DNA from 3 places in the Priestia sp. ABM2_011 genome. Region 3 is predicted to be linked to each of the others. Evidence: riboswitches for the same ligand, from Rfam matches in the RefSeq annotation. Region 3 holds a riboswitch; each other region holds the start of a gene.

What was found. Region 3 has a riboswitch for cyclic di-AMP ahead of ACXAE4_RS07465 (APC family permease). Riboswitches for the same ligand answer to the same signal wherever they lie in the genome.
Region 1: linked by a shared signal. The riboswitch ahead of ACXAE4_RS08440 (potassium channel family protein) and the one ahead of ACXAE4_RS07465 (APC family permease) in region 3 are both predicted to bind cyclic di-AMP.
Region 2: linked by a shared signal. The riboswitch ahead of kdpF (K(+)-transporting ATPase subunit F) and the one ahead of ACXAE4_RS07465 (APC family permease) in region 3 are both predicted to bind cyclic di-AMP.

The regions. Positions count from the first base shown of each region.
Region 1 covers NZ_JBSWUB010000001.1:1,610,598-1,615,111, forward strand. Annotated here, with positions in the region: gene ACXAE4_RS08425 (peptidyl-prolyl cis-trans isomerase) at 1-226, shown strand, start outside; gene ACXAE4_RS08430 (Lrp/AsnC family transcriptional regulator) at 515-970, opposite strand; gene ACXAE4_RS08435 (carboxymuconolactone decarboxylase family protein) at 1,091-1,549, shown strand; cyclic di-AMP (ydaO/yuaA leader) riboswitch at 1,665-1,809, shown strand; gene ACXAE4_RS08440 (potassium channel family protein) at 1,934-2,593, shown strand; gene ACXAE4_RS08445 (TrkH family potassium uptake protein) at 2,597-3,916, shown strand; gene ACXAE4_RS08450 (YjcZ family sporulation protein) at 4,244-4,324, shown strand; gene ACXAE4_RS08455 (YjcZ family sporulation protein) at 4,513-4,514, opposite strand, start outside.
Region 2 covers NZ_JBSWUB010000001.1:2,277,373-2,281,886, forward strand. Annotated here, with positions in the region: gene ACXAE4_RS12395 (undecaprenyldiphospho-muramoylpentapeptide beta-N-acetylglucosaminyltransferase) at 1-798, shown strand, start outside; cyclic di-AMP (ydaO/yuaA leader) riboswitch at 958-1,100, shown strand; gene ACXAE4_RS12400 (hypothetical protein) at 1,173-1,310, shown strand; cyclic di-AMP (ydaO/yuaA leader) riboswitch at 1,326-1,466, shown strand; gene kdpF (K(+)-transporting ATPase subunit F) at 1,764-1,844, shown strand; gene kdpA (potassium-transporting ATPase subunit KdpA) at 1,869-3,530, shown strand; gene kdpB (potassium-transporting ATPase subunit KdpB) at 3,552-4,514, shown strand, end outside.
Region 3 covers NZ_JBSWUB010000001.1:1,421,652-1,426,165, reverse strand. Annotated here, with positions in the region: gene ACXAE4_RS07470 (cation diffusion facilitator family transporter) at 1-554, opposite strand, end outside; partial or broken gene ACXAE4_RS07465 (APC family permease) at 664-2,490, opposite strand; cyclic di-AMP (ydaO/yuaA leader) riboswitch at 2,653-2,796, opposite strand; gene ACXAE4_RS07460 (N-acetylmuramoyl-L-alanine amidase) at 2,988-4,028, opposite strand.

The DNA of each region.
Region 1 (4,514 bases), 190 kb from region 3:
TCTATCTCCCTCTTTTATAGATGTTTTAAAAAAACAGCACATCGGAGAGTGTAGTAAGCCCATTAAAATGGGTAAAGTCTATTATATTCTTATTTTAAAACAAAAAGATAAAAAAACGGAATCAGAAGTCAAAGAAGAAATGATGAAAGAACTTGTTTTGAATCATATCAACCGGTATATCCAGGATCAACTGCCAAGGTTTCACGTGACTTTCAGCCTTAGGTAGTTCCCTTTTATATAGATTGATTGTTTTCAAAAAACAAGCAGGTAAAAGAGCTTTCTATTAATAGAGAGCTCTTTTACATTTTTAAGTAGACAGAAATGTCGGTACCTGATAGAATGAAGTTGTAAAACTTTCATTATTCGGAAAATTTATACCCTCCAGCTTTGGAGGGTTATTTTTTATGCTTTTGGACGAATAAAAGAGGCTAGGACAGAAGTAGTTTAGTGGAAAGAAGATCCGAACGATGAATCGTTCGGATCTTTTCGTTAGTACGGTGAACGTATGTTTCAATCACTTTTCATCTTTTAAATGACTCAATAATGCAGAAGACATCTCCACGTGAGAAAGGGCGATGTGTGAAATCGTTTTGGCATAAGGTGTAATTTCGTTAATAAATTGCTCGAGTACGTGCAGGTGAGGAAGCTGAAGCTTTGTAATGAAGCAAGCCTGTCCGGCGATGCGTTCACAGAATAAAGCATAGGGATACTGAGAAATAAATCTTTTAAAACGCTCGTGCTCTCCGTTTTTCATGGTTACTTCAATAAAACACGAGACGGGCAACTGCAGCTTTTCATAATCAATATCGATTGTATATCCTTTTATAATACCAAAGCTCTCTAGCTGTCTTACTCGCTCTGCCACTGAAGGAGGAGACAGGTTAATTTGTTTTCCTAGCTCTCTTAAGGAAAGACGGCTGTTTTGCTGCAGTGCCTGCAAAATCGATAAATCAATTTCATCAATTTTCAATTGAAAACCTTCTTTCATATTAATGTTTTATTTGATTAGTAATAGCAGATAATATGTTTTATTTGTTATCTGAAATCTCCATTTTTCTTACTATAATAATTAAAAAGGAGTGAGTAAAAAATGGCAAGAGTTTTGTTAACAAACGAAGAGGGAACAAATTTTGAAAAAGCACTGAATTTAATTCCAGATGTAAAAAGGTTGTATGATGAGCTATACGACAAGCTTTGGAACAGTGATATAGTAAAAAGAGAGACTAAGGAAAAAATCAGGCTTTATCTAGCAGGTGTTAACGGCTGTGAGACGTGTATGAGCATGTCATATGTAGGCGATAAGACGCTTAATCAAAAAGTGTTAAGAGAAAAAGAGCTGGAAGAAAAAGATCGACTGCTGTTTCGATTTATAGATGTATACCGAGTGCGTCCAAGGGATTTGACGGATGCTGATATGGATCAATTAAAGAAATTTTACAGTGATACGCAGCTATTAGAGCTTTTGGCTGTTATTAATTTGTTTGATCAATTTCACAAACTGATTGTCAGTTTAGATTTATATGATTTTTGCAGTTTGCAGCGCAAGTGATGTCTTCCCTAAAAATATCTTGACAGACAAAATCCACAGGAGTAAGATAGCTTTCGTGAAGTGAAACGTATCATGAATCGAATCGATTATTCTAAAAAATAGATCATAGACATTTGAATAAAAATCGCTTAATCCATTACGGAGCGGAGGACCCATTATTTACGCACATATTGTGCTCCGGGGTGAATCCTTAAAAAGGTAGGGTTACTCTTAAAACCCGAACCCGACAGCTAACTTCGCAAGCGTTTTGAGGGGGAAGAGTGTGAAAAAACACAGGAGCCTTCCTGTGTTTTTTTGCGCTTTTTTTAAGAAAAACATGTAATTTTTTAGAAAAAGTATAAGCTAAGAGAACACACAGCAGTTGAAGAAAGGAATAAATACATTATGAAAAAACAGTTTGCTGTATTGGGATTAGGTCGTTTTGGAGGCAGTTTGGTTGAAGAGTTTGCTAATTTGGATGTGGATGTGCTCGCTATTGACCGCAATCAGGAGGTAGTAAAGAAATATAGCAACTCAGCTACATATGTCGTGCAAGCGAACGCAATTGATGAAGCTAGCTTAAAAGGGCTAGGCATTCGTAACGTTGATCATGCTCTTATTTCGTTTGGAGACGATATCGAAGCAAGCGTGCTTGCAACGATGCTTTTAAAAGATATGGGCGTTAAGCAAGTATGGGTAAAAGCGGTGAATATGTATCATCAAAAAGTGCTGGAGAAAATAGGAGCGGACAAAGTCATTCATCCTGAGCGCGATATTGCGAAGCGGATTGCTCATCACGTGGTGTCAGAAAAAATTATTGACTATATTGAACTGTCTAAAGACTATAGTATTGTTGAAATTGTCGCTTCTAAGAAACTTCATAATAAAACGCTGTTTGATTTAAATATTCGTGCAAAGTACGGCTGTAATATTATCGGTTTTCAGCGAAAAGACGGGGAAATGGTGATTTCGCCTACGGCGCATGAAACAATTGAACAAGGAGATATGCTGATTGTTATCGGACATAATCGCGATTTAAACCGTTTTGAAGAAGAAGGAGTTTAACTTATGAAAAAAAAAATTGTTAGGCTTACGCCGCCGCAGCTGCTTGTCTCCATTTTTGGCGGAGGAATTATTATTGGTGCTCTTTTATTAATGATGCCTTTTTCTACTACTGAGCCAATCCGGTGGGTAGACGCCCTTTTTACATCTACTTCCGCTATGACAGTGACCGGCTTAGCCGTCGTAGATACAGGTACGCGTTTTACCGTCATCGGTCAAACGATTATTATGCTGTTAATTCAAATAGGCGGTCTTGGCATTATGTCATTTGCCGTGCTGATTTTTATGATGCTAGGTAAAAAAATTGGATTTAAAGAGCGTATGCTCGTTCAGCAGGCATTAAATCAAACGAGCGTCGGCGGAGTTGTCCTGCTAGTTAAAAGGCTGTTTATCTTTTCATTTTTAATTGAGTTTGTTGCACTTATCTTTTTAGCGATACGCTGGGTTCCGGAATTCGGATGGTCTAAGGGGCTATTCTTTAGCTTGTTTCATTCAATTTCAGCTTTTAATAACGCAGGGTTCGGACTATTATCTGACAGCTTAGTTCAGTATGTAGGAGATCCTATTATTAACATAACGATTTCCTTTTTGTTTATTATTGGTGGGTTAGGATTTACCGTTCTTGCTGATATGTGGGTAAAAAAATCGTATAAAAAACTAACGCTGCATTCAAAAATTATGATTATCAGCACGTTTGCCATTAACATGATTGCCATGCTTTTTATTTTTTTCTTAGAGTACGGCAATTCACATACACTTGGAAGTTTGTCATTAGGAGACAAAGTGTGGGCGTCTTATTTTCAAGCGGTAACAACACGCACAGCAGGTTTTAATAGTATCGATATAGGAAGTCTACATGATTCCACCATATTTTTAATGGTTATGTTAATGTTCATAGGTGCAGGGAGTGCGTCAACAGGAGGAGGTATTAAACTAACAACGTTTGTGGTGATTGTCTTTTCTGTATGGGCATTTTTACGAAGCAGGGAAGATATTGTGCTGTTAAAGAGACGGCTTCTTCCTCTTCATGTGTTTAAGGCACTAGCCATTACGATGATTTCGATTATGTTTGTGTTTGGGGCCATTTTTCTATTAAATATCTCAGAAAACCTGCCGTTTATAAAAATTATGTTTGAAGTGGTTTCTGCGTTTGGAACAGTGGGGTTATCGATGGGAGCAACTCCTGAGCTTTCATACTTTGGACGCGTGATTATTATCTTTATCATGTTTTTAGGAAAAGTGGGGCCATTAACCCTTGCGTTTTCATTATCTAAGCAAAAGCGTGAAGCCGTTCGCTATCCAAACGAAGATATAATGCTAGGATAGAAAAATCGCCTTCGATGAGGCGATTTTTTTATATTATTTATACGTTCAAGACATATAAGAGGTTACGCACAAAACAGTTGCGATGAATAAAAAGAAGGCAAAAACAAGAACAATGGGCAATTTGGAATGTCGGCGCATTAAAGCCCCTCCTTTTTTATAGTAAAAAAATCTCTTACTATATATAACGAAAGAAACAAAAATATGATTCACTTTTTTTGGCGAAATTTGAAGGTTTTTCTCATTGGAAAAATCCGCACCCCTGTCCTAAACATTTTGCCAAGCTGTTGCATACACTAAAAGCAGATAACAGGAAGTGAGGGATGGTACGTGGGAAAACAAAATTTTGCGTTAATCGTTGTGTTATTTGTTTTACTTGTTATTGTAGGTGCGTCTGGCTTTCGCTTTTAAACGTTAACTTTATTTGCGCATAGTCCCCTTCAAAAAAGGCATACTAGGCGGAAGTAAAAACCAAAAATTTCTTCAATATTGCCGAACAATGAGTTCCTCTACTCATTCATCTAATCGGTATGTAGCCATGCGAAAGCATGGTTTTTTTGAAATAGGAGAGGATGAATGATGTTCATCCTCTCTAGAAATT
Region 2 (4,514 bases), 860 kb from region 3:
AAACTAAAGCCTTCTCTTGTTTTTTCAAAAGGCGGTTTCGTCACAGTTCCTGTGGTAATGGCTGCTAAATCTTTAAACATTCCCGTGTTCATTCATGAAAGTGATTTAACACCGGGACTGGCAAATAAAATTGCGCAGAAATTTGCCACTAAAATTTTTACTTCTTTTGATGAAGCCGCAAACTACTTTCCAAAAGAAAAAGTGCAGGTTGTTGGTTCACCTATTCGAAAAGAGCTATTTAGCGGAAGCGCAGCGAACGGGGAAAGCTGGCTACGCTTTTATGATAAGCGCCCCATTTTAACGATTATGGGCGGAAGTTTAGGAGCACGCCGTATTAATGAAATCGTTCGAGAGTCTTTGCCTGAACTGCAAAAGAAATTCCAAATTGTACACCTTTGCGGAAAAGGCAATATTGATACAAGCCTTGAAAAAGAGTCAGGATACCGTCAGTTAGAATACGTAAACGAACAACTTCCTGATGTTCTAGCGGCAACTGATTATGTGATTACACGCGGTGGATCCAATGCCATTTTTGAGTTTTTAGCTCTTCATAAACCGATGATGATTATTCCTTTATCAAAAGCACAGAGTCGCGGAGATCAAATTTTAAATGCACAATCTTTTAAGAAAAAAGGCTACTGTATGGTTGTAGAAGAAGAACAGTTAACAAAAGAATTGTTTTTACGTGAAGTAAGTGAGCTTCAGCAGCAGGCAAGTACAATGAAGCGTACAATGCGTGAAGCAACAAAAACGGATGCTATTTCAATTCTTGTAAATGAAATTGAGAAAATGAGCTAAAAAAAGCGTTCTTATCTCCTCGATAAGAACGCTTTTTTTCTTCTGAAATTATTATTTTAAAATAATGAATAAATATAGAAAAATAAAGCTTTTAAAATTTCAAAAAATGTTGTTGACAGTAAATTTTAACAGGAGTAAGATTACTCTCATGAAACGTTCCACTGTGAAACGCTGAGTCTTTTCTGAAAGAGAAGGAAAGAGCGGAGGACCCAATTATCAGGGGTGAATCTCTTAATTGAGTAGGGTTACTTTCTTGACCCGAACCCGTCAGCTAACTTCGTAAGCGTTAAGAGAGAGGATGGTGTAATCGTGGTCGTTTTCTATAACAGCGGATAGTACGCTCCTTTCAAAATATAGGTGAAAGGAGCGTCAGGATGCATTTATCTAAGCAAATGATTCAAATGATTGAATATCGGGCCATGTGCGACCAGCAATCTTTTGATCTAGCAAACCGCTATTTGTCTACGTTAGCTAATCAAAGTTTTAAACGCAGCAGTAAAAACTATTATTAAGTCTAAAAATTAAATAACAAATATACGCTTAATCAATTATGAGCGGGGGACCCAATATTTTGTACGTATGTACTAGGGGTGAATCTCTTAACTGAGTAGGGTTACTTCCATAACCCGAATCCGACAGCTAACTCCGTAAGCGTTTTGGGAGTAAAAAATTCGTGTGAATCACGGCTTATTTGTCGTGCATTAAACCGCGGAAGAGAACTCTCTTCTGCGGTTTTTTAGTGGGAAAAATCAGCATCACGTCTCACGGTTAGCTTTTTTGGACGTGATGCTTTATGAAAAGAAACCGTCACTAAACTTAGAAGCTATCATTTTTGTTAGGAAACAGTTAGGAGGGAGCAACTTGGATATGATCATGCTTGCAACGCTTGCCATATTAACAGCTGCTATGTACGGAATTATTTGCTGGTCGTCTCATGTAGTAGATGAAAGAGAGGAGAAGTGAAAGTGTCGTTCATTTTGTTAGGTATTTCAGTTCTCGTTTTAATTTATTTAGTATATGTACTGTTAAATCCAGAACAATTTTAATAAGCGGAGGAATAAAAAGTGGGGATTTTTCTACTATCAGTTGCGCTGCTGCTTGTTTTTGTAGCGCTTATTGCAAAGCCCGTAGGTATTTATATAGCGAATGTGTTTTCAAACGATAAAAACACTAGCTTGATAGGAAAGATAGAAACGGTGATGTTTAAAGCAGCAGGAATTAAAGGGCTTAATCAGACGTGGAAGCAATATGCATTTACTCTTGTTTTGGCGAATACGTTTATGATTTTTGTGGTGTACCTTATCTTCCGGTTTCAAGGGGTACTGCCGTTTAACCCAAGCCACATCAAAGGAATGGATCCGGCACTTGCTTTTAACACGGCCATTAGTTTTATGACAAATACGAACTTGCAGCACTACAGCGGCGAATCAGGTTTGTCCTATTTCTCGCAGATGGCCGCCATTGTATTTATGATGTTTGCTGCACCAGCAACGGCACTTGCAGTAGCAATCGCTTTTATTCGTGGGCTGGCAGGGAAAGAAATGGGAAACTTTTTTGTTGATTTTGTAAAGTCAATTACGCGTATTTTACTTCCTATCGCTTTTATAACAGGCATTTTATTTATGTTTTTAGGTGTCCCTCAAACGTTAAGCGGAACGGTGACTGCCCATACAATAGAAGGGGCAACACAGCAAATAGCAAGGGGACCAGTTGCTTCTTTTCTTTCAATTAAAGAGCTAGGAAACAACGGAGGGGGATTTTTTGGTGTCAATTCAGCTCATCCATTTGAAAATCCTAACGCGTTGAGCAATGTATTACAAATCGTCCTTATGCTTTTATTGCCAACAGCACTTCCTTTCACATACGGAAAAATGATCGGACAGCGTAAGCAAGGCCGCATCTTGTTTGTAGCGATGAGTATGCTGTTTATCGTTATTTTAAGCACAGCGTTCGTAACAGAGTGGGGCGGCAATCCAAGACTTGATTCTTTTCATTTGAACGAAGCGAACGGTTATATGGAAGGGAAAGAAGTCCGTTTTGGTGTCGGCATGTCGACGCTTTACGCCATCGTGACGACAGCAAGTGAAACAGGTGCAGTCAACACCATGCACGATACTCTTACGCCTCTTACCGGGTTGTTAACGCTTGGAAATATGATGTTAAATACCGTATTCGGCGGTGTCGGAGCAGGATTTATGAATGTCATGATGTACGTCATTATCGCCGTATTTTTATCAGGTTTAATGGTTGGAAGAACACCAGAATACGTAGGTAAAAAAATTGAAGGAAAAGAAATGAAGCTAATCGCCGTGACGCTTATTTTGCAGCCGCTGCTAATTTTAGGAGGAACAGCTGTAGCACTTACCACTCATTTAGGAATAGAAGGTATATCAAATCCAGGCTTTCACGGGTTAAGTCAGGCACTGTATGAATTTACGTCGTCAGCAGCAAACAATGGATCCGGCTTTGAAGGACTCGGTGATGCAACGCCGTTTTGGAACATTTCAACGGGAATCGTTATGTATATTGGACGTTACTTCGGACTAATTACGATGCTGGCGGTATCGAGCTCACTAGCATCCAAACAGCTTGTTCCCCAAACACCTGGGACATTTAAAACAGATACGTCTTTATTTAGCGGCATTTTAATTGGAACTACCGTTATTGTAGGAGCACTTACATTTTTCCCAGTGCTTGTGCTTGGGCCGGTTGCTGAGTATTTAACACTGTAATCAAGAAAGCGGAGGATCATAATGAATAAACGGAATTTTGCAAACAATATTGAATTGGATCGCAACAGTCATATTCAAGGTTCTGTAGATACACAAGCTTCATCGATTTTTATTCAATCAGTAAAGCAGGCTTTTATCAAGCTCAGCCCAAGAACGATGATAAAAAACCCTATCATGTTCGTAGTAGAAATCGGGTTTATAATTACGCTTTTTTTAGCCGTTGTTCCGGACCTTTTCGGAGAAAGTACAGTAAGCACAGGATTTAATGTTGCCGTATCTCTCGTGTTATTTTTTACCATTGTTTTTGCTAATTTTGCAGAAGCATTAGCAGAAGGTCGAGGAAAAGCACAGGCAAACTCATTAAAGCAATCTAAAGGCGATATTACAGCTAATCAGCTTCAAAACGGGCAAATGATACAAGTTTCGGCATCGCAACTAAAAAAAGGAGATATCGTCGTCGTTTCACAAGGCGAAATGATTCCTGGAGATGGAGAAATTATTAAAGGACTGGCGTCTGTTGATGAATCGGCTATTACGGGTGAATCGGCACCTGTTATGAAAGAAGCAGGCGGGGATTTTAACTCTGTAACTGGAGGTACAAGAGTTGTCAGCGATGAAATTACAATTAAAATTACGTGTGAGCAAGGTGAATCGTTTTTAGATAAAATGATTTCGCTTGTTGAAGGAGCAGAGCGTCAAAAAACGCCAAATGAAATTGCGCTAAACACGGTTTTGACAAGTTTGACGATTATTTTTTTACTAGTTGTTGTGACGCTTCCTGTCTTTACAAACTATTTACATTTTCAACTCGACACGGCTATTTTAATTTCACTGCTCGTCTGCCTTATTCCTACGACGATTGGAGGATTATTATCGGCCATTGGAATTGCTGGAATGGATCGAGTCACGCAGTTTAACGTGATTGCTATGTCAGGAAAAGCAGTAGAAGCAGCTGGTGACATCAATACAATTATTTTAGATAAA
Region 3 (4,514 bases):
AATACGCCTCCTCCAGTAGCTACCAGATCTTCCATAAAAACAAGCTTAGTTGCTGGCTTTGCTTTCTTTAGATGAACAAAGCTTTGCGTAAAAACATTGACCTCTGCAGTATTCATTCCGACATCGTGCAAAATTTCTTTCATTGCCTTAAAGAGGACAAACATCTCAAGTAATACCGAGATGCCAAGTACTGCAATATTTAAAATAAAGCCTGAAGACTTCGTCGGATGAAGAATATGATGATATCCTTCTTTAATCGTTTCAAACGCCATAATTCCTACTACAAGAACAGCTCCTAATAGAACAAGATTAACCAATCGTCCGAAGCCGTTTGGAAATCGTTTGGTCGGGGCTTTTTTACTTAATGCCGACCCTATAAAAACAAAGAACTGATTAGCTGCATCTCCTAAGCTGTGCATCGTTTCAGCAAACATTGCTACGTTCCCTGTTAAAGCAAAAGCAATCCCTTTAATAATGGATATAATGGTATTAACTACGGCGGCCATCATGGCCGATTTATTTCCTTTTCGCAATAACTTAATTAATTCACTCATACAATCCCTCCGTTTGTGCCTTTGATGAGATTCAATTATGGTTAGTGTATGTGAATTTAAAAATTAAAAACCTCCAACATATAAGTTGGAGGTTTTTAGTCATGTTTCATTATTTTTTAAAACGATAAGGTACCGTTGTAACGATTACGTTTTTACGGTAAAGCAAATGTGCTTTTAACAGCAGACTGGACTGATTATGAAGGATGTTTTGCCAGTTTTTTTTCGTGATGAACTGCGGAATAACAACCGTAATAGCCATATTATTTTCCCGGGCTTTTTCTTCAGCCATATCGATGAATCGAAACAGCGGACGCACAAGACTGCGGTATTGAGAATGAAACGTAACAATACGAATATCAGGCTGCCACTTTTCCCACTTCTCTTCCATTCTCTTTTCGCTTTCTCGGTCAAAAGCAACGTGCACCGCAATAACGGTATCACCAATCGTTCTTGCATAGTTCAATGAATTTTCCACTACCTTTGTCATTCCTGCTACAGGAACAATGACCACACTTCCTTCAAGCTTTCCAATCTTTTCTCCTTGCTTAATACGAAGCTGCTCTCCTACCGCTTCATAATGCGTATGAATGCGATGAAAAATATAAACGATAACCGGTAAGAAAACGAGCACGGACCATACTTGTGAAAACTTCGTTGTAAACAAAATGATTAGCACCGTTAAGGTAATGAGGGCACCAATTAAGTTAATGGTTAGCTTTCCTTGCCAGCCGGCCGGCTTTTCTCTAAGCCATTTGACAATCATGCCTGTTTGAGAAAGCGTAAATGGAATGAACACTCCAACTGCATAAAGAGGAATTAATTGTTCCGTCGCTCCTTTAAAAGCGACAAGTAAGACAATAGAAGCAATTCCAAGGGTCACAATTCCATTTGAATAGCCTAGTCAATAGCCGCGAATTTGAAACATTCTTGGCATGTATTTATCAGACGATAAGTTTACGGCAAGCAAAGGGAAAGCTGAAAAACCTGTATTCGCCGCTAGCACTAAAATCAGAGCTGTGGTGCCTTGAATAAAATAATAAAACCCATTTCGTCCAAATACACTCGATGCAATTTGTGATACAACCGTTTCATCTGCTTTTGGAGAAATGCCAAGCCAATAAGCTAAAAACGTGATGCCAGAAAATAAAACGGCTAAAATACCGCCCATCAGCATTAATGTATGAACAGCATTTTTTGCACCTGGATCTTTAAAGTTAGGCACTGCATTTGAAATAGCTTCTACACCAGTCAATGCCGAACAGCCTGATGAAAAAGCTTTTAATAATAAAAACAAACTAATACCTGGCACCACGGTACCGAGAGATGTATGAAGCTCAGGTGAAACTTGACCTGTCACTATTTTGAAGAAGCCCACCGCTATTAACAAAATAAGAGCAATAACAAATAAATAAACCGGATAAGCTAAGACAGAAGCGGATTCTGTTACACCTCGTAAATTTAAAACCGTAATAAAAATCACCAGCAAACACGCAATTACTACGTTATAGTGATGCAGCGTTGGAAAAGCCGAAGTTAAAGCATCGGTTCCTGCTGAAACACTCACGGCAACTGTTAAAATATAATCTACTAACAGTGATCCCCCAGCGATAAGTCCAGGATTTTCTCCTAAATTGGTTTTCGAAACAATATAAGCTCCTCCGCCTTGCGGATACGCATAAATAATTTGACGATATGAAAGAATTAAAGCCGTCAGCAGCACCAATACCCCAATCGCAATTGGAATCGAATACCAATAGGCAAGCACGCCCACTGTTGCAAGGACAATCAAAATCTGTTCTGTTCCATAAGCCACTGAAGATAAGGCATCTGATGATAAAATAGCCAGCGCTTTAAGCTTACTAAGCTTTTGATCGCCTAACTCTTTTGTTTTGAGCGGCTTTCCAATCAATAATCTCTTGAGAACTGAATAGTTCACGTAATTTCCCTCCGATGATTGCTTAGCTACTATTCACTGTTCGTTGCTAAGCTCCGTTACAAGTTCATGAATAAGTGATATTATCCCTAAAAAATACCTTTTTATGTTAAAAAAGCGCACAAAAAAAACACTAAGGGTTCTCAGCGTTTTTACACAGCTTAAACCTCCTCTCCAAAACGCTTATGGGGTTAGCTGTCGGATTCGGGCTATGAGAGTAGCCCTACCTTTTAAAAAAAAGGATTCACCCCAAGTGACAATGCACAAATTTGGGTCCCCCACTTCTGACGAATTAAGCGATAACAGGTCAATATAATTTTCGGTTAAAGAGTATGATCGATAACATGTTTCTTTCATAACTATCCTTTGTTCTTAGATAATATACTCCCGTACAAATGGTTTGTAAAGCATTATTTTACGTAAACGATAAAATAGTACTTAAGGCGCTTTTAAGGGGAAAACAAAAGGCCTTCTACCTGCTTACAGAAGACCTGCTTTCTTTAACTTTTTGCTTTTAAAACGGCTGCTAGCTTGTTTTTCGTTTGAGGACCATAAATGCCATCTACATCATAAGGAAGATACACAAGCTGAAAACGTCTGACTGCATCTTTCGTTTGTACTCCATATATTCCGTCTACTGACCCTACTTTAAAACTAACCGCGTTTAATGCTCTTTGAAGCTGTTTCACTGCTTCTCCAGAATCGCCTTGTTTTAAAATTCCATTGGGAAGTGGATATTGTTCAGAAGGTGGTGTTGGAGTAGGTGTTGGTGAAGTTCCTGAAGGAATAACAATTGTTTTTCCAACCTGTAGTGTTAAAGGATCAGAAAGCCCTGTATTCGCTTCTTGAAGCTCCTGTACTGTTATGCCGTACTTCTGTGCAATACTGTACAGCGTATCTCCTTGCTTAATTGTATACGTTTTTTCACCTGGTTCAGAAGGTGATGGATTTGGTGTCGGTGTTGGAGATGGCGATGGATTTGGAACTGCACGACGAGGTAAATTTAAATATACGGCAATTCCTTTTGCATACGATTCACCCATGCTTTTTAAAAAAGCTTCATTTTGAAGAAGTGCTGCATCGGCGCTCCTATCAATAAAAGCTATTTCAGTTAGTACTGCAGGCATATTTGTTAAGCGAAGCACCGCATAATTGGCCGATTTTCGTCCACGATTCGGATGATTATACGACAGCAGCGTTGGCTGTACTTGCCCGTGCACAATCGATTGAAACGTTTTACTAGCATTGCTAGCGCTTCTATAAACATAATCTTCATATCCTGTTCCTCCACCGGCATTTACGTGAATAGACATAAATGCATCTGCTCCCCACGAGTTAGCTTGAGAAGCGCGCTGAGATAACGATAAAAAAGTATCTGTGGTACGAGTGGTTTTAATCGTAAAGTCACTGTAGGTACTATTTAAATAGCTTATTAAATATTGTTGAATTTTTAAAACTAAGTTTTTTTCATACAGTCCGTTCGCTCCAACTGCTCCTGCATCTGCCCCACCATGTCCTGCATCAAGATAGATTTTTTTCATATTACTTGTCCCTCCTTATTGTTAACATATGCATGAGGGAAAAAAGTGCTACGTATACTAGCCTACTTAGTGAAAAATTACTAAAAAAGGAGATTGAGACATAACGAAATCACTTCAACCTAAAAACGAACAAATGGGATAAATGCGCTAGTATGGATGGCTTGTTACATCGCTGTTGAATTCCGTGCAAGGCTTCGCTTTCCGCGGGGGGGTGGTGAGCCTCCTCGTCGCGTGCGCTACTGCGGAGTCTCACCTATTCCGCTTTTCTCGCAGGAGTCCCTCCAATCAACTGCTAGAAGCAACTAAATAGATGAAATCTACGTTCATCCTACCAATAAAAAAATCCGCACAATTCATCGTGCGGTTCCCTCCCCCTAACATACTTTTGGTCCAAATTCTATTCTGGTTGATTAAAGTATAGATCAGGAGGGTCTATTATTTATAACGTTAGGACCTATTTAAAAAGCAGAACGCCTACAACAATGA